Regions from separate parts of the Butyricicoccus sp. AM32-19 genome, predicted to be linked through region 2. Evidence: riboswitches for the same ligand, from Rfam matches in the RefSeq annotation. Region 2 holds a riboswitch; the other holds the start of a gene.
What was found. A riboswitch is a leader RNA that binds a small molecule or an ion and turns the genes downstream of it on or off. The one in region 2 is predicted to bind cyclic di-GMP.
Positions count from the first base shown of each region.

Region 1: linked by a shared signal. The riboswitch ahead of DW806_RS16115 (transposase) and the one ahead of DW806_RS04090 (hypothetical protein) in region 2 are both predicted to bind cyclic di-GMP.

Region 1 is NZ_QUIX01000014.1:64,979-76,188, reverse strand. Features, by position in the region: gene iolE (myo-inosose-2 dehydratase) at 1-755, opposite strand, end outside; gene DW806_RS11470 (Gfo/Idh/MocA family protein) at 771-1,901, opposite strand; gene DW806_RS11465 (solute:sodium symporter family transporter) at 2,010-3,605, opposite strand; gene DW806_RS11460 (helix-turn-helix domain-containing protein) at 3,909-4,748, shown strand; cyclic di-GMP riboswitch class I at 4,956-5,045, shown strand; partial or broken gene DW806_RS16115 (transposase) at 5,535-5,753, shown strand; gene DW806_RS16110 (IS256 family transposase) at 5,748-6,278, shown strand; gene DW806_RS11450 (hypothetical protein) at 6,275-6,811, shown strand; gene DW806_RS11445 (helix-turn-helix domain-containing protein) at 6,960-7,118, shown strand; gene DW806_RS11440 (MurR/RpiR family transcriptional regulator) at 7,504-8,340, opposite strand; gene DW806_RS11435 (MFS transporter) at 8,639-10,048, shown strand; gene DW806_RS11430 (endonuclease/exonuclease/phosphatase family protein) at 10,203-11,210, shown strand, end outside.
Region 2 is NZ_QUIX01000003.1:55,936-67,145, forward strand. Features, by position in the region: gene DW806_RS04055 (LysR family transcriptional regulator) at 1-109, opposite strand, end outside; gene DW806_RS04060 (dicarboxylate/amino acid:cation symporter) at 490-1,710, shown strand; gene sdaAB (L-serine ammonia-lyase, iron-sulfur-dependent subunit beta) at 1,723-2,391, shown strand; gene sdaAA (L-serine ammonia-lyase, iron-sulfur-dependent, subunit alpha) at 2,407-3,276, shown strand; gene DW806_RS04075 (ATPase P) at 3,435-4,442, opposite strand; gene DW806_RS04080 (carbon starvation CstA family protein) at 4,526-6,031, opposite strand; gene DW806_RS04085 (S-layer homology domain-containing protein) at 6,289-8,937, opposite strand; gene DW806_RS04090 (hypothetical protein) at 9,097-9,729, opposite strand; cyclic di-GMP riboswitch class I at 9,785-9,875, opposite strand; cyclic di-GMP riboswitch class I at 10,013-10,105, opposite strand; gene DW806_RS04095 (transglutaminase-like domain-containing protein) at 10,382-11,203, opposite strand.

The sequences.
Region 1 (11,210 bases), on a different contig from region 2:
CCCGGATAGTCGACGCAGCCGTCACCCGGAATGGTGAAGCAGCCTTCGAGTACCGCCTTGCGGAACTTGAAGCCCTCGGCGTAAGCCTTTTCCATCATGTCGGGACGGATGTCCTTGAGGTGAACGTGGCCGATACGCGGGCCGAACTCCTTGGCTGCCTTGACGGCGTCCTCCTTGGAGAAGGTGAAGTGGCCGGTGTCGAAGCAGAGGTAAACATAGCGCGGATCGGTGTTGTCCATCAAGCGCTTGGTTTCCTCGAAGGTCTGTACAACCGTTGCCATATGGTGATGGAAGCACAGCTTGAAGCCGCGGTCAGCAGCAATCTTGCCCAGCTTGTTCAGACCGTCGCACAGCTTATCCCACTCTTCGTCGGTGGCGATCGGCTTGTTGTCACCGAACATCGAGCACTCCTCTGCGAACAGGCAGCGGGTCAGCTCGCATACGTTGATGCGGCTTGCACCGACAGCCTCGAGGAAGTCCAGCTGCTCGATAAATGCCTTTTCGTTCTCCTCGTAGGGGGTCGAGCACAGGAAGCTCGAGAACCACTGGGATGCAATCTTGATGCCGCGCAGGTCGAGTGCCTTGTTCAGTACGGCCGGGTCGGTCGGGAACTTGCCGCCAACCTCGGTGCCCTGAAAGCCTGCCAGAGCCGCTTCGGAAACCATCTGCTCGAAGGTGAGCTCACCGCCGAGCTGCGGCATATCGTCATTCGTCCAGCCAATCGGCGCGATGCCGAGTTTTACGTTGTTAAACATGATTTGCTACCTCCCTCAGCATTTTTCCCAAGTGCCCGACTTAACAGACTTGAGAACTGCGTTGATAATACCGTCAACCTTGGCGCCCATCTCGAAGTCGCAGATGTACTCGCCGCCGTGCATAGCCTGCATCAGTGCGTGAGCCTGCAGGGTCTTCATGTCGTCGAAGGCGATCGCGATGCCGCCTGCCGGCTGGAAGTACTTGAAGCCCTCGTGCTGCGGGTTGAGCAGTACGGTGCGGAAGCCGCAGTCACGGCCGTTGTCCTTGTCAGCGTCAGCCTTGAAGTAAACCTGAACCTCGCACATGCGCTCCAGATCGTATACTACCGAGCCCTCGGTGCCCTGAATCTCGTAATAGAAGTAGTTCTTGCGGCCGGTTGCAACACGAGAGGACGAGAAGTCACCAATTGCACCGTTTTCATACTTAACGAGGAAGGTGATGAGGTCGTCGTTCTCAACCTTGCCCATCTCGGTGCTGCCTGCCTTGATCGGACGCTCCGGAATAACGATGGACTGTACGCCCAGAACCTCGCTCATGTCGCCCATGATCATCTGGGAAACGCTCAGCAGGTGGCTGCACAGGTCGCCGAGTGCGCCCGAGCCTGCCAGCTTGTTGATGTGACGCCATGCGATCGGAATGGACGGATCGAGCAGCATATCCTGATCGTAGGTAGCGTGTACGCGCATGATCTTGCCCAGCTTGCCGGACTTAACCAGCTCTGCAACGTACTGGTTTGCCGGGTTCATGATGTTGGAGAAACCGCAGTAGTTGACTACGCCCTTTTCCTTAGCCAGATCAGCCAGCTCGCGGGACTGCTCAGCAGACAGAGACAGCGGCTTCTCGCAGAAGACATGCTTGCCGTGCTCCAGAGCAGCCTTTGCCATCTCGTAGTGCATGCAGTTCGGGGTTGCAACGTCAACCAGGTCGATTTCGGGATCGGTGACAACGTCCATCCAGTTGGTGGTGTAGCGGTTGTAGCCCATGTTCTTGGCGAACTTTGCTACTGCATCCTCGCTGACGTCGCTTACCAGCTCAAATACCGGCATATCATCGCCGAAGATCATGCGTGCGTTGTGGAATGCGGTGGTGTGGGCCTTGCCCATCCAGCCAGCGCCGATCAGACCGATTTTAATTTCCTTGCTCATAAGTTTTTCCTCCTCAAAAAATCTCAATACTCTTGTTGGATTTTATCGAAAACGCCTTGTGCGTTTCTTACAATGTGAATAGATGAATGGTTTCCGGGGGCCGGCTCATTATCGAGCCAGACCGATCGGAGAGAACAGCGCGTAGACGCAAAGCATCAGGATGAAGCAGGTCAGCGCGGCGGGTTTTACATACTTCCACGGGGTCAGGTCAACAGCCTTGGAATCCTCGAGGATGAAGTCGGTAGCACGGGGCTTGAACTTGCCGATGAGCAGCATCAGTGCCAGGTCTACCGGGAACAGTACCGAAAGAACATACAGGTAATGCACATTCAGCGGCAGGAACTTGGAGATCGAGTACAGGATGACGTGTACGACCAGCGTAATTTTCGGTGCGCAGGCCGGAACGCGTTTGGTGTAGAAGCCTACCAGCACGATCGCGAGGATCGGCATGGAGTAGAAGCCGAAGCACTCCTGCAGGAAGTCATACAGACCGGACGGTGCATTGCTGACGAACGGCGCTACGCAGATGGATACGATCGCAAGACCGGTACCAACACGCTTGCCTACTCTTACCAGATGAGAGTCGCTTGCGGTCTGGTTGAACAGCGGACGGTGGAAGTCCAGCGTGTAAAGCGTTACACAGCTGTTCAGTGCCGAGTTAAAGGACGACAGGATCGCACCGAACAGAACCGCTGCGATGATGCCGAGCAGCCAGTTCGGAACAACCGTGGTGATCAGAGACGGGTATGCCAGGTCGCTGTTTGCCAGGCCGTCTCCGAAGAAGCGGTAAGCCAGCAGACCGCAGATGGTGATGAAGAACGGGTCCAGCAGCTTGAGGAATGCGGTGAATACAGCACCTCTCTGTGCCTGTGCCAGATTCTTGGCAGCCAGCGTGCGCTGGATGATGGACTGGTTGGTGCACCAGTAGAACAGGTTGTTGAACAGCATGCCGAGGAACAGAACCGGCCACGGAATCATCGGAGGCAGAGCGTTCGCCGGATTGACCGCGTTGAACTTTTCCGCCGGAACATTGGTGATGAAGTCCTGAATGCCGGCAAGGAAGCTGCCGTTGCCGAGGATGCAGATGGACAGGATCGGGATCAGCAGACCGCCGATCAGCAGACCCACGCCGTTTACGGTGTCGGATACCGCAACTGCCTTCAGGCCGCCGAAGATTGCGTAGATGGAACCGATAACGCCGATTGCAACACACAGGATCGCAATACTCTGATAAGTGGTGATGCCGAACAGCTGATCCAGATGGAAAATCTGGTTGAAGGCCAGCGCACCGGAGTACAGTACGGTCGGCAGGTAAGTAAGCATGTAGCCGAGCAGGAACAGGAACGAGATGATCTGCTTGGTGGTGCGGTCAAATCGAACCTCCAGAAATTCCGGAATGGTGGTGATGCCGGCTTTCAGATACTTCGGCAGGAAGATCAGTGCCAGCGCCAGCAGCGCGATACTTGCGTTTACCGACCAGCTCATGGCGCCCATGTTGGTTGAGTAGCTTTGTCCGGCCTGTCCGACCAACTGTTCGGTGGACAGGTTGGTCATTTCCAGTGAACCGGCGATGACCAGGCCGGTCAGTCCGCGTCCTGCAAGGAAGTAGCCTTCCTTGGTGGACAGGTTCTCCTCCTTGGTCTTGTACCATGAGATCAAGGCCACCAGACCGGTGAAGGCGATGAATGTTAAAATGATAATCAAATGTTTCAACCCCTCTTCTGAACAAGAAAATCCTATTATATTGTAGAATTTCCTATTCTTGTTTTTTCTTTTCCCTTTGTCTTTTTAACTCAAAAGAAACTATTTTTTGCGTTTTTGTTCGTTTCCCTTTCGTTGTACCTATCATATATCAAATTCTCACATTCATCACTACACAGGATAATAATAAAATATCAAAATTTTATACTTTTTATCAGTATCATTTTTTGATATAATTGTATAAGAAAAGCGAATGACTGCATTTCCATGCCATGATATGGTACAAAAAAGGAGTTGACACCAATTATGCTTAATGATATGGGTATTCTGGCAGATTCTGTCCGCTATTACCACGATGCAGATGCCTTCACCGCGACTAACCTGTACCATGTTCCGCACGCAGGCAGCTACCATTGCGACGAAACATACGGTATGCAGCGTAATTATCTGGATATCTGCCAGATGCTTATTGTAGATGAAGGCGAACTGTCGGTCACCTACCGCGGTGAAACACGCACCGCCGGTCCCGGCAGCCTGATCCTGCTTGACTGCAGAGAACCGCACAGCTATCACGCCCTCACACCGATTCGCATGCGCTGGTTCCACTTTGCAGGCAACGGCAGCACGGCCTATACACATCTTATCCTCAATACGCACGGGTTCATCCTGCCCACCGGAAGCAATGCCGAGATTGAGGAATGTGTCCGCCGCATCATGGTCTCGGTGCACCAGAACCAGCCCAATCCTCATATTATTTCCCTGACGATCAACAAGCTGCTCGTTCTGCTCGTGCTCGTGCTCGGGGAAAAGAAAAAAAGCGATCTCGAGATCGCCATTCAGGACTCAGCCGACTATATGACGTACAATTTTGCGGACAAATCGCTCTCCATCGAACACCTGTCCCAGCGTGCTGCGCTCAGCACCTGCTACTATATGCGTAAGTTTAAGGAATACCAGTCAGCAACACCGCATCAGTTTTTGCAGACTGTGCGTCTGAGCGCCGCAAAGCAGCAGCTGCTCACCACCTCGCAGAGTATTGAGACCATCGCAGATAACTGCGGTTTCTCCAGTGCTTCGCACTTTATTATGGCCTTCCGCAAGAGCACCGGCATTACCCCACATCAGTACCGCACCCAGTGGAAATAAAAAGCACACTCTCCGTACTGCGTCCACCGGATGAAACTATCGCGTGTACAGACAGGCAAGCGCAGCGCAGCTGTGCTATCCGAACGGTGATATTCATCAGATTGCTGCACGAAATATCGTTTTTATGACGCGAATTGTATAGCAGACCAATCGCGTACTTATACAAATTATGGTATAACCATCAAAAATCAGGTACATACACGGTGCCTGAGAGATAGGCAAACCCAGCGAAAGATGGGGACGCAAAGCCGGAAGAGTCTAAGGCGGCGAACGCCGCAATGACAGCCGGTTGTAAGCATCAGCGAAGACGCTGTTAACCTCTTCTGCGCTTTATTAGGCAGAAGGAGGTGTACGCCGTCAAAAGAATATGGCAAGCTGATTCGCGGTGCAATACACTGCTCGCAGAGCAAGTAAAACTCTGCCCTTTTGTGCTGTTCCAACAAAGATATAAAAACGCTTTCAAGTCATGAGTAGCCATGTCTTGAAAGCGTTTTTTATTTAAATTTGAAGCCGTTAAGACAGATAAAATGAGGAGGGAAAGTTATGAAAAAATGATTGTTATCGACAATAGTATCATTGTGTTTGTTTCTGACAATGGCGCCGACTGTGGCGTTTGCGGCGGTCGCAGAACTCGAACGCGAGTACATCCTCCAGCGCCAGCGCGAGGGTATCGCCATTGCCAAGACAAAGAGCCAGTACACCGGACGCAAGCCGATACCGCTGTCGGACAACTACGAGCGGGTTGTTTCCCGATGGCGTGCCGGAGAGATTACCGCAATCGAGGCTATGTGGCAGACTAGACTTAAACCTAACACCGAGTTCATGGAAAACGGTCTGGAGGCCGAGCTGGACGATCAGCTGGGCTACAACCGGTATGACTACAAGAACAAGGACACGGATAACGGCCGGAATGGGCACAGCAGCAAAACCCTGCGCACCAGTTTTGGCGATGTAGAGGTATCTGTGCCGCGGGATCGCAAGAGCGAATTTGACCCCAAGGTGCTGAGGAAAAATCAGACCAGCATCAGCCAGGACATCGAGGATATTTTCATTGCCTGTACGGATAATTTGACCGGTTTTTCTGCGGCGATCGAGGCGGTCTATCCCAAGACGGAAATCCAGAACTGCATCATCCATCAGCTTCGAAATTCCAGCAAATATGTCTCCTACAAGGATTTGAAGGCACTTATGGCTGACTTGAAAGCAGTCTACGCAGCGGTAGATGAACCGGCTGCTTTGGACGCGTTAGACACGTTCGCAGAACACTGGGACAAGAAATACCCCAAAATTTCTCAGTCGTGGAGGGATAACTGGGCAAATCTCAGTACCTATTTCAAGTTTCCTCAAGAACTTCGGCGGCTGATCTATACGACCAACACGATTGAAGGCTTTAACCATCAGCTCAGGAAGGTAACCAAGTCGAAATCCGTGTTTCCGACCGATGACAGTCTTTTCAAAATGCTGCAGCATGAGCCGAAAACCTGTAAACGCTGCACAGTATGCGCTCAGAAACGGAGGAACAGCAAATGATTACGAATGAGTACGGCATCCACACCTTTTCACTAAAATTACAATGCAAATATTCCGAAATCCAGAATATTATCGAACAAAACGAGTGCATTTGTACCGGCAAAGGGAAATTAGGACTTTCGTCGTATTACCAGATGCCGCAGTTCAAGTCCATCGACGTTGAAATTCACTTAGGGCAATCCATCTCGCATCCGTGCTGGCTGATACTGATTGTCAACCCGTCTTCTCTGCTCGCCAGTACCTATGAACCGACTGCATTATTTCAAGCTGACGAAAAGTCTGTACAGCAGATAAAGCACCGTCTGCGAAATATCCTTGATAAAATCGGCATTGACCGGCGGCTCAAAGGGTTTAAGCTGTCGAGGTGTGATTTGACCTGCAATCTGTATTATGACCGCAAGGCGGATGTTCAAGATCGTTTGGATATTTTCAAGAAATCCTTTCCTATCCTCCACTACAGTGCGGTTAAGTTCGGCCAATATTCAAATTCCAATGAAAGATTCAAAGGCGCCAATAAGCATTCATCGAGTTAACGTACTGGAAATGGTTCGGATAAAGGCTTGTTTCAGGGTGCTTGAGTCTGCTTAGACAGCATGATTTGACGTTTGATCGCCAACATTAGAATAAGCATACATGAATTAAAGTGAAATGCGTTTTCACCTATGTTGATGGAGGTTTTCTATGCCGAACGATGAAATCCTGACCGTAAAAGAAACCGCAACCCTGCTCAAGACCACGCGCCAGCAGGTGCGCAAGATGATCGCAAATGAAGAACTCCCGGCCGTAAAGGTTGGCCGGGAGTGGAGGGTGCTGAGGGCGGGGATTATGGAGTTTTTTTGAGGTGAATTTGTAAACATACCTATTGGGTCATGTAGCCGTATATTTTCCGCATCAACACATCCAGATAAGGTTTTCTTTCGCGCTGTAGAATATAATTTGATCCTGTGGAAGATGAAGAGTTTGGCTGATATATTTTCGCTGATGTTCCCGATTGGCAATCTGAGCTGCCGTCAGAGATGTGCTATATCGCGAGATTGGCGCTGCTTTATCGGCGCAGTTAATCGCAATAATCAAACGGGAACATGATACAAGGACAGCATTGACTGAAACAATGCTAGATCGTTAGCATAATCTCTTTGATCCGAGCACAGCACATATACGATACAGATGCAATGATGCAATATATCTTTCAAGCATCAAATTCCACACACAGGATCAAAAATGATCAATCAATGCGAAATGGCAGGAGCACTTCATTCATGCGTTCAATATTCTGTACGACGCTGTCCTTGCGGCGGATAGCGAGGCTGACATAAAGCGTGTCGATGAGGGAGAACTGCGCCACGCGCGGCGACACGAAAAGCTGCTCGGGCGAATACAGCTCAAGGCAGATGTCGCTGACCTCTTTGAGCGGCGTATCCGGATAGCCGGTGATGCCGATGGTCGGCGCGCCGCACTCCTTCGCGGTACGCACGGCCGACACGATTTCGCGCGTCTTGCCGGTATGCGAGATGGCGATGACCGCCGTATCCGGGCCGCATTGGCTCGCCTGAATCTGCATCAGGTGCGAATCGGTCAGCGAAACCGCGCGGATGCCGATGCGCATGAGGCGGATGTAGAAGTCCTCCGCGATGGTGCCGGACGCGCCGACGCCGAGGATGAGGATATTCTCCGCCCGGTTGAGCACCCCCACCGCCTGCTCGATTTTCTCGAAATCAAGCAGCTGGAGCGCCCGCTCGAGCGTGTCGATATTCCGGCTGAACACATTCTCCGAAATGGTCGAAATACTATCGGTTTCGGACAGATCTTCAAAAATCGTGCGCACCGACTTAGGAGAATATTTCGCCAGCAGCAGCTTTACCTCGCTGAAGCCCGCGCAGCCGACGATCTTGCAGAATCGAATAATACTCGACTCCGCGATATCAAGCTCGGCCGCCATCTGCTGAATGCTGATCGAGGTAATATGTACCGGATCGGCTAAGATATAGTCCGCAATCCGCTTTCCAACCTTGGATAAAGTCGAATACTGCGACTGAATTGCGGCATAAACGTTCTTGTCCATGCAATCACCCTGCACTTCCGCATCATATAGTAATTTCATTGTATCACAAAACATCGACCTTGTGAAGAATGCACAAAATTGAATATTGTTCTTTTTACAATATGATTTATTGAATTTTATTCCGCTCAGTGCTATACTTGTAGATGTTCGGTGGAACGGACTTCCACTGAAAGGGTATAGCGAGAGACGAGTCCGGACAACGTCTCAAAGGCAGACCCACTCCCGATGCGCCCGGCGCACGGACGGTCTGTATCGCTGCAACTGGTAAAAGAAAAATAAAAAAGGACTGAGCAAAACCATGGGCAAATCCAGCAACCCGACTTTCGCGGGTGATAAGGAATTTGAGAAGATCCATCTCAAGGAAAAGTTCTCCTACGGCCTCGGCGATGTTGCCTGCAACGTTGTCTACGCCCTGACCACCTCGCTGCTGATTTACTTCTACACCAACGTAGTCGGTATCTCGGCGGCTATGATCGGTACCATCATGCTGTTCTCCCGTTTCTTCGATGGTATTTCCGACGTACTTATCGGTCATCTGGTTGACCGCACGCATTCCAAGCACGGCAAATCCCGTGCATGGATTCTCTGGATGATGATTCCGTACGGCATCGCAGCCATCCTGCTGTTCACCGTTCCGCCCGCAACCCCGATCGTCAAGGGCATCTACGTTTTCATCACCTATAACTTCTGCACCACCGTTGTCTACACCGCACTCAACCTTCCGTATGCAACGCTAGCTACCCTGATGACCCGCGATACCGACCAGCGCGCCGTTGTCAACCTGTTCCGTACCGGTATGTCCGCCCTCGGCAACATGGTCATCACCGCCATTACCTTCCCGCTGGTTACCCGTCTGGGTGACACCCAGCAGGCATGGATCGAGGTTTCCATCCTCTACGCCATCGTTTCCATCATCATGCTGTTCATCTGCTTCAAGAACTGCCACGAGCGCGTCAAGGAAGAGACCAAGACCAAGGACGGCAAGAACGTTCCGCTCTGGATGGGCATCAAGCTCTGCGTCACCAACAAGTACTTCATCATGTTCTTCATGCTCGCTGTGTTCCTGTCCTTCTATGAGGCAGTTACCGGCACCTGCAACGCATACTACGCACAGTACATTCTCGGCAACCGCGACCTGCTCGGCGCACTCGCATCCTTCGAATCCATTCCGCAGATCGTCACCGTTCTTGTTCTGTCTCCGTTCATCGCAAAGTTCGGCAAGCGCAACGTAGCGCTGATCGGTGCGATCGTCGCCGTTATCGGCACGGTCTCCCTGTTCATCAACCCGAGCGCCCTCAATCTTGCACTGTTTGCCTGCGTCATGCGCGGCATCGGCAAGGGCTGCTTCCGCGGCGTAAAATACTCCATGCTGGCTGACGTTATCGAGTACGGCGCATGGAAGAGCGGCATCCGTGTACAGGGCCTGATGGTATCTGCTACCACCGCCGGCCAGAAGTTCGGCTCCGGCATGACGAGCGCGATCTTCGGCGCCCTGATGAGCCTTGTAGGCTTCGCCGGCACCGCAACCATCAATGCCGCACAGTCTCAGATGCTCATCGCCATCTACATCATTGGCAACATCATCGCTTGGGGCGGCATCGGCGTTCTGCTGATCTTCTACAAGCTCGATAAGATCTATCCGCGCATTATCACCGAGATGAAGCAGCGCGAAGCTGCCGAAGCAGCAAAGACGACCGCAAACGCCTGATTTTCCCCCGCACTCCCTCATTTTTACGCATCATCTTTTTCTTCCCTTATATGGAACAGCCGGCGGAGTCAAGCATTCCTGCCGGCTGCCCCCATATTCTACCGCAAATAAAATTCTGTAAATATCCACCATTTATATGAAAGGCGTGTAACAAATGGAAACCCTGTCCTACGAAAAACGCATCGAACTCGGTAATCTCGTCCCGGCGCTCGGCCAGTTCAAGGTCATGGAAAAAATCCCGCAGTATCAGCAGTGCGAGGTGCACAACCTCGTGGATGCGCCCGCCGAGGTGCCCGAAACGCTGCGCCACGTTGTATTCAACATCGAGCGCGGCCAGACGCTTCACGAAACCATCGACTTTCTCAATATGTGCCCCGACCTCAAAAACATGGACATCATCTACGCCAACGAGCTGGATGACGGCGCGGTCCGCTCGGGCAACTGCAACGTTGCCTACGAAATCGCGAAATCCATCGGCATGAATTACGCCTACGGTCTGGAGTTTATCGAGCTGGTAAATCCCGAGGACAACAAGGGCTTCCACGGCAACGCCCTGTTCTCCCGCTGGCCCATCCGCTGGGCGAAGGTCGTCCATATGCCCGAGCAGTACAACTGGTACTATGACCGTCAGAAGCGTATCGGTGCGCGCGTTGCCATCGTCTGCTCGCTCGACATCGGCGGACGCGAGGTCGGCGCGGTCAGCGTTCATCTGGAGAACCGCGCGGACAGCGAGGGCCGCGAAGCGCAGATGGCAGTCGTATATGATGAGATCAAGCGTTCGTTCGCGCCGGACACACCGGTCATGATCGGCGGCGATCTGAACACCAATACGTTCGACGGCAACGACATTCCGGGCTTCACCGCGCTGTTCAACGACCCGGAGCGTCTCTCCAAGCATATGGAGCACGTTGAGCAGTACGAGCGCGTTCTGCCGCAGGCGGAGGAAAACGGCTTCTCCTACCGCGAGTTCAGCAGCATCGAGGGCACGCGCCGCAAGCCGATGCCGGGCGGCAAGAGCATGCTGCTCAAGCTGGACTGGCTGATGGCGCGCGGCATGGAATGCGTCGATCACGGCACGATTTCGACCGAAACGAAGGACTGCACCTGGGCCGAGCCGGGCAGCGCGCTGGCGAAGTTCACAGGTCCCGAGCTGTCCGACCAT
Region 2 (11,210 bases):
GTATCTGCACCGTTACCGCCGACTGTGAGTAGCCGAGGCTCTCTGCTGCGCGTGAAAAACTCTTAAACTGTGCTACTCGAATAAAGGTTGCAAGCTGCCGAAGCTCCATGGATTTCCCTCTCTCCCCTATATTATCAATATTTTGAATCGAAATGATAAAATATATGAATTTGACTTAACCCATTAAACAGAATATACTAAATCTGCAAAGAGGTCAAGAAAGAAATTGGAGGTTTACCACAGATTTTTTATTTATCCTTTTTACACAAAAACCGCGTCCTATTTTACTGCATTTCGCCTAAAATAGGCGGTTCTTTTTGTGTCCGGAGGCAAAAATCTCGGCAGACTTCCACGGCAGCAGACCACAGAGGGGCAAACAAACGGTCTGCGCCGCAAAGGGTGACACCGCATAACCGAACAAGTGCGCTTTCCGCAAAGTGCCGCAGTTCAAATTGTTTGGTGCTGCCCGCCAAAAAGGAGGAAAAAGAAATGGAAGAAAAGAAAAAATTCAAACTCGGATTACTGCCCAAGCTCATCATCGCCATTATTGTCGGCATCCTGTTCGGCCAGTTCCTGCCGGAAGGCTTCTGCCGCTTTGTGGTAACGCTCTCGTCGTTCTTCAGCCAGTTCCTGTCGTTTATCATCCCGCTGATGATCCTCGCGTATGTTACCATGGGCATTGCTAACCTCAAGAGCGGCGCGGGCAAGCTGCTGCTCATCACGGTTGCCATCGCCTACTGCTCGACCCTGATCGCAGGCTCGGCTTCGTTCTTTGTAGCCGACACCCTGTTCCCGCACTTCATGAGTGCAGATGCGCTCGACAAGATCGCCGCAACCGCAGGCAACTCGCTGGAGCCGTACTTCAGCCTGGAAATCCCGGCGCTGATGAACACGCTGTCCGCTGTTGTTACGGCGTTTGTGCTCGGTCTGTGCATGTCCAGCCTGCGCGGCAAGACCATCGGTGACACGCTGTACAACGGCGTTTCCGACTTCTCCGGCATCATTGACTGCGTACTGCACAAGGTCATCATTCCGCTGCTGCCGCTTTACATCTGCGGCACGTTCACCGATATGACCAAGTCCGGCAAGACCTTTGCTATCCTCGGTATTCTGTGGAAGGTATTCATCGTTGTTATCATCATGCACCTGATCTGCATCTGCATCCAGTTCGTAATTGCAGGTCTGGTCAGCCACAAGAACCCGTTCACGCTCATCCGCAACCAGATTCCGGGCTACGCAACCGCACTGGGCACCCAGTCCTCTGCGGCTACCATTCCGGTCAACCTGCAGTGCGCTGAGGCAGACGGCGTTTCCTCGGAAATCCGCAACTTTACGGTTCCGCTGTGCGCGAACATCCACATGGCAGGCTCGATGATCACCATTACCGCCTGCGCTACCGCAGTCTGCCTGATGAACCAGCTGCCCATCTCCATCGGCACCGTTATCCCGTTCATCATGACGCTCGGCATTGCCATGGTGGCGTCTCCCGGTGCGCCGGGCGGCTCCATTATGACCGCCCTGCCTTTCCTGTACATGATCTTCGGCACCGAGGCCGGCGACCCGAGCGGCCCGATCTGCGCCATCATGGTTGCACTGTACATCACGCAGGACTCGTTCGGCACCGCCTGCAATGTTTCCGGCGACAACGCGATCGGTGTGATCGTAGAGACCATCTACCGCCGGTTTATCTGCAAATCCTCCGCTCAGTAAGGAGAATCCCCTATGTCCTTTATCAGTGTTTTTGATGTGCTGGGACCGAATATGATCGGCCCCTCCAGCTCGCATACCGCCGGTGCCGCCGTTATCGCGTATCTGGCGCATAAGATGATCGCGCCGCCGCTTAAAAAGGTGGATTTCACCCTGTACGGCTCGTTCGCCAAGACCTACCACGGCCACGGCACTGACCGCGCACTGCTCGGCGGCATCATGGGCTTTTCGACCGATGACACCCGCATCCGCAATTCGTTTTCGATTGCGACCGAGCGCGGTCTGTCCTACTCATTCACGCCGTGTGAGACCGAGACCGATGTTCATCCGAACACCGTGGACATCCGCATGGAGAATGCCGCTGGTCAGGTAATGACCATCCGCGGTGAGTCGCTCGGCGGCGGCAAGTGCCGCATCGCGCGCATTAACGGCGTTGAGGTTGACTTTACCGGTGAATACAGCACGGTCATCGTCGTTCAGCAGGACAAGCCGGGCGTCGTGGCGCACATCACCAAGGTGCTCAGCGACAAGGGTGTAAACATTGCATTCATGCGCCTGTTCCGCGAGTCCAAGGGCAACACCGCCTACACCATCGTCGAGTCGGACGGTCATTTCCCCGAGGGCATTGAGGAACCGCTCAAAAACAATCCCAACGTCCACGACGTCATGATCATCGAACCGTAAGGAGGAGAGCAGATTATGGATTTCAAAAACGCATCCGAGCTGCTTGCACTCTGCACGCAGCAGCAGCTCCCCATCTCCGAGATCATGCGCCGCCGCGAGTGCCAGCTGGGCGAAACCACGCGTGATGAGGTCACGCACCGTATGAAGAGGGCGCTTGAAATCATGCGCTCATCCGCGCTGACACCGCTCAAAACGCCGGTCAAGTCCATGGGCGGCCTGATTGGCGGCGAAGCAAAAAAACTGGCGCAGCACGCGGCCAAAGGCCGCTCCATCTGCGGGGATGTGCTGCACAAAGCGGCGCAGTACGCGATGGCAGTACTTGAGGTAAATGCTTCTATGGGTCTGATTGTCGCAGCACCGACCGCAGGCAGCGCCGGTGTTCTGCCGGGTATGCTGTTTGCCCTGCAGGACCGCTACAACATCTCGGACGAACGGCTGATTGACGCCCTGTTCAACGCCGGTGCGATCGGCTACCTCGCCATGCGCAACGCAACCGTTGCAGGCGCGGTCGGCGGCTGTCAGGCTGAGGTCGGCATCGCTTCCGCAATGGCGGCCAGCGCAGCTGTCGAGCTCATGGGCGGCAAGCCTGAACAGTGCCTTGACGCGGCCTCCACCGTGCTGATGAACATGCTCGGTCTGGTCTGCGACCCGGTCGGCGGACTGGTCGAGTATCCGTGCCAGAACCGCAACGCGGCAGGTGTAGCCAACGCACTCGTTGCCGCTGAGCTCTCGCTCGCGGGCATTCACCAGTTTATCCCGTTCGATGAAATGCTCGATACCATGTATGCGGTCGGCCGCCGCATCCCCATCGAGCTGCGCGAGACAGCCCTCGGCGGCTGCGCTGCCACACCGTCTGCATGTGCAAAATGCGGACTGTGCTCGTAAATCAGATCATATCGATACTCTTTTTCGCAGGACATTCCCACCCCTCGGGAATGTCCTTTTCGCTTACAGAATAAGCTCTTATCATGAAAGCAGAACCGCCCAAATCGAACTATCCCTCCCGGGCAGTAACCGGGAGGGATAGTTGTATCATCTGATTGTTACTGATACTCCGCATTGAGGAACATGGACTTGATGGCGACAACCTCATCGTATTCCTCCTGCGAGACGGTGACATCCGCATTCAGCGCCTTCAGGTCAACCTTCACAACGTCGAGCGCCTGCGCAGCGGTCACTGCGCGGCCATCCATGACGGCACGCTGCATGCGGCGCAGCACAACCGGATGTGCATAGCGGGCCGGCAGCGGGAAATTCAGATAGTCCGCAAGGTAAGCCTGCATTTTCTCCTGTGCCTGTGCATCATTTTGCATGATGGAGGTACGGTTGTTGCGTGCTGTCGGCAGGACGCTGAAGCCTGCAAACGTAAATATCGCGGCAAGGCCGAACAGCGTAAAATAAATCGAAAACGAGCCGTGACGCACGAAGGAAACGATACCGTAAGCCAGCGCCGCAAATCCAAGCAGTGTGATCGCCATAGCGGCCCAGCGGTAGCTGCCGTTCGTGCACTGAAAGTTCCGGCGGCGTTTTGCGGCTGCGCTCAGTCGTTCGGTCAGCTCAGGACGGCGCTCCAGATAGTCGATTGCGTTATTGAGTGCCTGCACGGTTTCCTCCGCCTGTGCGCTCATCGGCGGACGATTGCGCTCCTCTTCCTCCCGGCGGGTCTTCTCCTCGGTAATGCGCCGCTCGGCCGCCGCGCTGACACACGGAATAGACGGGTGCTCAGCTCGGATAACGCTCAGGAAATCATCGACCTGCTGCTCGTACTTGAAATTGCACACCTTCTGTCCGCCGTCGAACTCCACGACCAGATAGGACAGCGTGGCGAAAATGCCCTTGCCGGAAAAGCCGCCCTTGCTCATCGCAACGCGCTTGTACACACGCGTTACCATGGAAAACGGAACATAATACCGCCGGTCAATAAAAAAGCTGTTCAAATAGAGGGCATGCCTGCCGATGCCGCACGGACCGATTTTCCGACAGGTTTTTTTATCCTCGGCAAGCGACGCGTCATCAATACGTCCCGCGCTGAGCGGATAAGGTTTCAACATTTTCCGTCACCCCGCAATTATCGTTATGGATGGCCGCAGCCGACCGCACAAAGGAACGGCCGGCTGCAGCAATGCTATTATATTCAAGCAGATTTCTTTGCGCCGCGCTTCTTGGTCGCACGGATGAACAGTGCGAGCAGCAGTGCCGCGAATACAATACCGATCGGGTACGCCACTGCGGTATTGTAAATTACCGTGCCGTCCGCTGTCTTGCTGTTCAACAGGCTGCCGAGGCACTCCGGTGCGAGGATGAAGTAGGTGCAGGAAACTGCACTCATGAACGTAGCCGGAACAGCTGCAATCCAGAAGTTCTTCTTTTCGGTAAACAGGTACATAGCTGCTGCCCACAGAACGATCATAGCGAGCGTCTGGTTGGTCCAGCTGAAGTAACGCCAGATAACCGTGTAGTCGATCAGACCGGTTGCATTGCCGATGCCGAGGATAGCGCCGATACCGAGTACCGGGATGCACAGCTTCAGGCGGTTTGCGTACGAACTCTGATCCATGTGGAACCAGTCGGACAGCGTCAGACGAGCGGAACGGAATGCGGTATCACCGGAAGTGATCGGGCAGATAACAACGCCGATCATGGCCAGAGCAATACCAACGCCGCCCATAGTCTTGGAGCATACATCATAGATCGCTGCGGACTGACCGCCTGCCAGCGCTTCCGCCAGACCGGTGTTGAGACCGCCGGTGACCTCATACAGAGCACAGCCGGCTGCCGCCCAGATCAGTGCGATAATGCCTTCGGCTACCATTGCGCCGTAGAATACGAAGTGACCCTGCTTCTCGTTCTTCATGCAGCGCGCCATCAGCGGCGACTGCGTGGAATGGAAGCCGGAAATTGCACCGCATGCAACCGTGATGAACATAAAGCTCCAAATCGGCGTGCCGGACGGGTGCATATTGTACAGGTGAGACCAAATCTCCGGAATGGTGTAATTCGGGTTGGTGAAGATACCGATGATAACACCGACCGCCATGATGATCAGGCACATGCCGAACAGCGGGTATACCTTACCGATGATCTTATCGATCGAAATAAAAGTTGCAATAAAATAGTAAACCAGGATGAGGATCAGCCAGAACAGCGTGGTCGAAAGCACACCGGACACACCGTTGCTCTTGCACAGCGTAACGATCAGACCGGCCGGGCCGACTGCAAATACCGTACCGACCATGATCAACAGTACAACTGAGAACACACGCATGATATTCTGCATGGTGTGACCGAGGTACTTGCCGGTAACCTCTGCGATGGAGGCACCGTCGTTTCGCTCACTGATCATGCCGGAGAAGTAATCGTGTACGCCGCCGGCAAAAATGGTACCGAATGTGATCCACAGGAATACGACCGGGCCCCAGAGGGCGCCCTGCAGGGCACCGAAGATCGGGCCAAGGCCGGCGATGTTCAGCAGCTGTACCAGAAACAGCTTCCACTGCGGCATGACAACGTAGTCAACGCCATCGTTAATGCGAACTGCCGGCGTTTCCCGGTCATCCGGGCCAAAGGTTTTGTCCACAATTTTACCATAAGTAAGATAGCCGGTGATCAATAATAATAAGCATACGATAAAGCTGATCATATTATCTCCTCCTCTATACCGGCTGCGAAAGCATGACTTTCGCATAAAAATCACCGAAAAGCCTACTTTTGGAATTCCTCTTTTTCCCTTTCGGCAATCCCTATTATGAACCTATGATATAAAAACCACAAGGACAATATGTTATAATTTTAACAAGAAAAATTTGCCGAAATTTGTTTCCTTTAGAAAAAACTATCAGCGCAATAAAATCCCCCGACCAATGGCCGGGGGATTCGTTCGCCCTTATAGGAAAGTATTTACTTTTCCAGTTCGGTCCAATCACGAGTTTCGCGCAGCTTGCTCCACTTCTCGTGCTTGTTTCCCTTGATGTCGTAATAGTGGCTGTTCGTAGCCTCCTGTACGGCCAGGTAATACCATGCGGAAGTATCGGAGTTGTCGCTCCACTTGATCATGTCGTTGTGCAGATCCTTTGCAGTCTCCGGAAGGCGCTTGAGGACGCGGTTTACGAGCATCATCGCCTCAGCACGGGTGATCTTGTTATTCGGACGGAAGGTGCCGTCGGTATAACCGTTGATCCAGCCGTTGTTGGCAGCGGCGCTGATTTCGTTCTTTGCCCAGTGGGATGCAATGTCGCTGAAGTCAACAGCGGTCGTGTTGGCCTTGTCGTCAAAACGAGCTGCGATCGCAGCGAACTCCGCACGGGTGATCGGCGCATTCGGATTGAACTTGCCCTGGCTGTCGCCCTTCACGATGCCCATAGCGCTCAGCGTAGAAACAGCGTGGTTGTACCATGCGCCGGCTGCTACATCGGAGTAGCTGTTGGACTTGGTGGAGTTTGCATTGCGGGTCTCATCGGTGAGCAAACGGAAGAAGATGGTTGCTACCTCAGCACGGGTAATGCCGTTCTGAGGACGAACGGTGCTGTCCGGATAGCCTACGATGTAAGCATAGTGGTCATCGCCGTTCAGACCGGTCGGTACATCATCCGGAATGGTAACGGTGGGCTTGCGGCCGCCGCCGCCACCGCCGCCGGAAGAAGATCTTCTTGCGTAGGTGTAGGTAAAGACGGTGTCAGCCTTGATTTCCATGTCAACCTTCGGCTCAACATTCCAGCTGCCAGCACGATAGTCAGCGTCCGGGGTATTGCCTGCCTGTGCGATGTTGGATTCAACCAGCTTCGGCTGAACCGTTTTGCCAGTTTCCATGTTAATCGTGGAAACGTAGAAGATAATGTCCTTGTTATCCTTCGTGTGGCTGTCCCACTTGCCGTTTACTACCTTTTCGGTTACCTTGTACTGGTAACGATCGGGAATGCCGTCACCCTTGTTTTCGGGATCCTTGGAATCGCCCTTGGTGTCAGGATCATAGAACAGCTTGAGCGTCAGCTTCGGAACAGTGCCATCTGCATTTTTAGTCACCGTACCGCTTGCAAGGTAACCATCTGCATGCAGATTCAGCACATAACCAGTGTAACCCTTCGACTTGGCAGTAATGGTCTCATTCAATGCTGCAGTACCGGTTTCGGTATCAGCTTCGACAATTTCATATCTCTCAGTCGTCGGATTGTACTTGTAGTGCTCGATGGCGTACGCGTACTTCGGTACAGTAGCGTAGGTGTAGGTGAATACGGTGTCGTTTGCAACCGTCGCACCAACAACAGGGGTCGTATCCCATTTGCCTTCGCAGTAACCAGCAGCCGGCTTTTCGCCAGCAGTCGGAATACCGTCCGGAATAACGACTTTTTCGATTGCGTTGCCGTTTGCGTCATTGAACGGAACGTAAACGATAACGCCAGCGTTAGTGTCATTGTTCCAGTTGCCGTTTACAACCTTGAAGGTCAGACGGTATTCCCATGCGTCCGGGATGCCGTCACCCTTCTCTTCCGGCTTCTCCCGGTCGCCCTTGGCGTCAAGGTAGTAGTGGAGGTTAATGGTTACAACTTCTACCAGCCTACCGTCCTGCGAAGCAGGGGTAATCGTGGTCATAGACGGAACATAAACGTAGTTCTGCTGGTTCTTCGCATAGTCCGCGTAGAGAGACGCAATCGACGTACCCTTAACAGCAGTACCCTTCTTCGAGAAAGCCATGTCGGCAATCTCGTCACCATTTTCATCGTAGAAATGCTGGTTAATGGTGTACTTATACTCCGGATCCGGATTCTTCACGTAGTTCGGAGTAAAGATAACATCATGTGCAGGCATGGTGAACTTGCCGTCAGTAATCTTTACACCCTCCGTCTCAAGCGTCCAACCAGTAAAGGTGAAGCCGTCCTTTTCAGGATAGTCTTTCTTTACAGATACCTCAGAATTAACATCGTGAGACTCTTCTTCATACGTGGTTTCATCTTCATTCTGGTAGATTACCTTGTAGGACTTCGGCGTCCACTTTGCGTACAGAGTCAGGTCTGCATTCGGCATCCGATCGCCAGTCTGGTACGGCTTATTGTTTGCTTCATCGTACCAACCGTCGAACCTATAGCCTTCACGAGTAATTTCTGCATCAGTCGGAAGCGTCAGCTCCATCTTGGGGTAAACCTTATCCTTGCTGTAGCTGCCGTCAGCAAGCGTACCGCCGTTCGCATCATAAGTCAAATTATGAGAAGTTGCGGAAACATAAATCTTAACGGTAGCATTGCGCTCGTCATTCGTAACCTTAGCAAGATCAAGGCTAAACTGATACTCACCATTTACCTTCTCAGGCTTTCCGAGACCCTCCGGGTCAAGTACTACACTATCAATCATGTAATCCGCAGTCTCCGTCTGACGAACACGTACCGCAGAAACATTAACGGCCGAATTGTACCAGAACGTCTCACTGCGGAGCTCTTTACCAGCATCGAGACCATCCTTAATAATAACCTGATAAGTTACGCTGCGGCGTTCAGGATACTGTATCCAGTTCGGTTCAGCATTAACAGTCCAGTCGGACACGTCAATCTGAACCATCTGAGAATACTCAGTGCGAATCAGATAGTAGAATACAAGCTGAGAGCCTTCAGCAAATGCAGTCCACTTAGGCGAATTCTTTGCCTGATACTCAAGCTGACCGTCGTTGTAGCGAATATTGGTGATTTCGGTACCCTTAGCGGTCTTGTCATCGCCACCCTAGTCAGTCTGCTTTTTGTTGCTGGCATGCACACGAGCCTGCCAGAAAACGGTGTTGTAGGCCGCGTCTGCAGTTGCTTCGCGCTCAGCGGGTGCGAGGTCGGTAACAGCCTTGCCATTGCCGACAACAGCTTCGTTGATGGTCATCGAGTTGCCATCGTCACCGACTGCCCGACGGTTGGTCAGCCAATATTCAGCCTCGATGGTCTGAACCTTATTGGCATAAACATCAACTGCGTTATCGCTATTACCGCTCGTCGTTGCAATTTCATTTGCCGGAGAATTGCTTACTGCATCATTATTCTGAGAATCATTTTCATTGGAACTGCTATTATTGCCAGTCTCCTCGATGTCCGTACCGCCGGACGGTGCCTGTGCAGGATCCGGATTCTCAATCTGTCCTGCCTGTGCAGTATCCTGAGGCTCAGTCTGTCCTTGGGTCTCAGCATCGGGAGTTTTTTGAATGGTGTCTTCTGCGGGAGTACTGTCAACAACCGGCATCTGGTCTTCCGGTGACGGAAGGGTGGTGATGCCTTCATCGCCGGCCAGCGCCCAGGTCGGGCACATGGTCAGCGCCATGATAGTCGCAAGTGCTCCTGCGAGCAGACGTTTACGCATATTCTTTTTTAACATAGGAATACCTCCTTGGTCAGCGTGCATGCTGATCGAGAGGGATTGCAAATGTATTTCTGGCAACCGGCTGCCATGCGGAAAGAGACTTTCCGTTTAGGCCCCTGGCTTTGCGAGACCGGCTTTCACCGATGGTGCCTTTGTCTGTACAACTTGCTCCTCAACGAGCCGCACAGATCATGTGTTTGTGGGTTTGCGATAATCTCAGAATGCAATGCAGTTTCAACCTCCAAATAAAATACCCCCTTTACAGCGCGCATAGCTCTGCAAGGGGGTATAAAGCACCTTTGGCAGCCGGCTGCCATGCGGAAGAAAGTCTTCCGTTTAGGCCCATTTAGCTTTGCGACACCGGTTTTCACCGGCTGTGCCTTTGTCTGTACCTGTACCCCTTTACGGAAGTCATGCACAGAATTTTACGATCTTTTCTGTCGGCAGACACGCCGGACTGCATACACAGCCCTTTGCCTGCGCAGGACAGAAATCCTCCGGATCCTCTTCTTTAGTATACCATAAATGCCCGCGAACAACAAGCAAATACTGTAAAAACGAAGAAGAGTTTCAATCCGGAATCGTTTTTTATGCAAGAAATCGCCGCTGATTGGGCATAAACATATCCCATCAGGACCATTTGCATACAAAATGAAATGAAAAAGTGTTAAGCCGCAGCTACTGCAAGCGCATCGCTAGTGCTGGTGTAGGTCAGCGGAGATACACAGTCATGCAGGGTTTTTGCGTTCTTCACGCTGCGGGTAACCGCGTAGGTCAGGTCAATCTGATACCACTTGCCATTCAGGTTTACCTTGTTCCAAGCGTGGTAGCTAGAGCCGGCGTAACCCTTGGTCAGTGCACACGGGATGCCCTGGCTGCGGCACATTGCTGCAAACAGCGAGGAAAAATCGTAGCAGATACCGGTGGTGCCCTTCAGGGTAGCGGCGGTATCCGGGATGTACTTGGTGATCGTGCCGCTGGTGATCTCATTCGCCAGCTTGTTATCATAAGTATAACGGCTTGCCATATAGTTGTAGATGGCGATAACCTTAGCCTCATCGGTCTTGGCGTTCCTGCAGAGCTCAGCAGCCTTAGCGGATACCGTATCACCCTTGGAGAACTGAACCTCGGAAGTGGAGACCAGATACGGAGTGTAGCTGTCCTTAACGGTTACGTTCATGGACTTGGACTCGACCTGCTGATAGGACGTACCAGAAACGTTGCGGTACAGCGTTACGGTGTACTTGCCGTTGCCCTTATCGAGAGAGAAGGAAGCATCCTTGCCGCTCGGGCAATCATAGAATACAGTCTTGCCGCCGTTGTACTGAATACCAACCTTGAGCCTTGCACTCGAGGAGTAGTTTACGGTAACATAACCGTGAGTGGAATTACTCATATCCACAACATCATTTACTGCTGCTGCGGTAACGCCCATCGAGAGGGCAGCTGCTGCAAAAACTGCGCATGCAATACGAAAAAGCCGCTTCATATCCGGC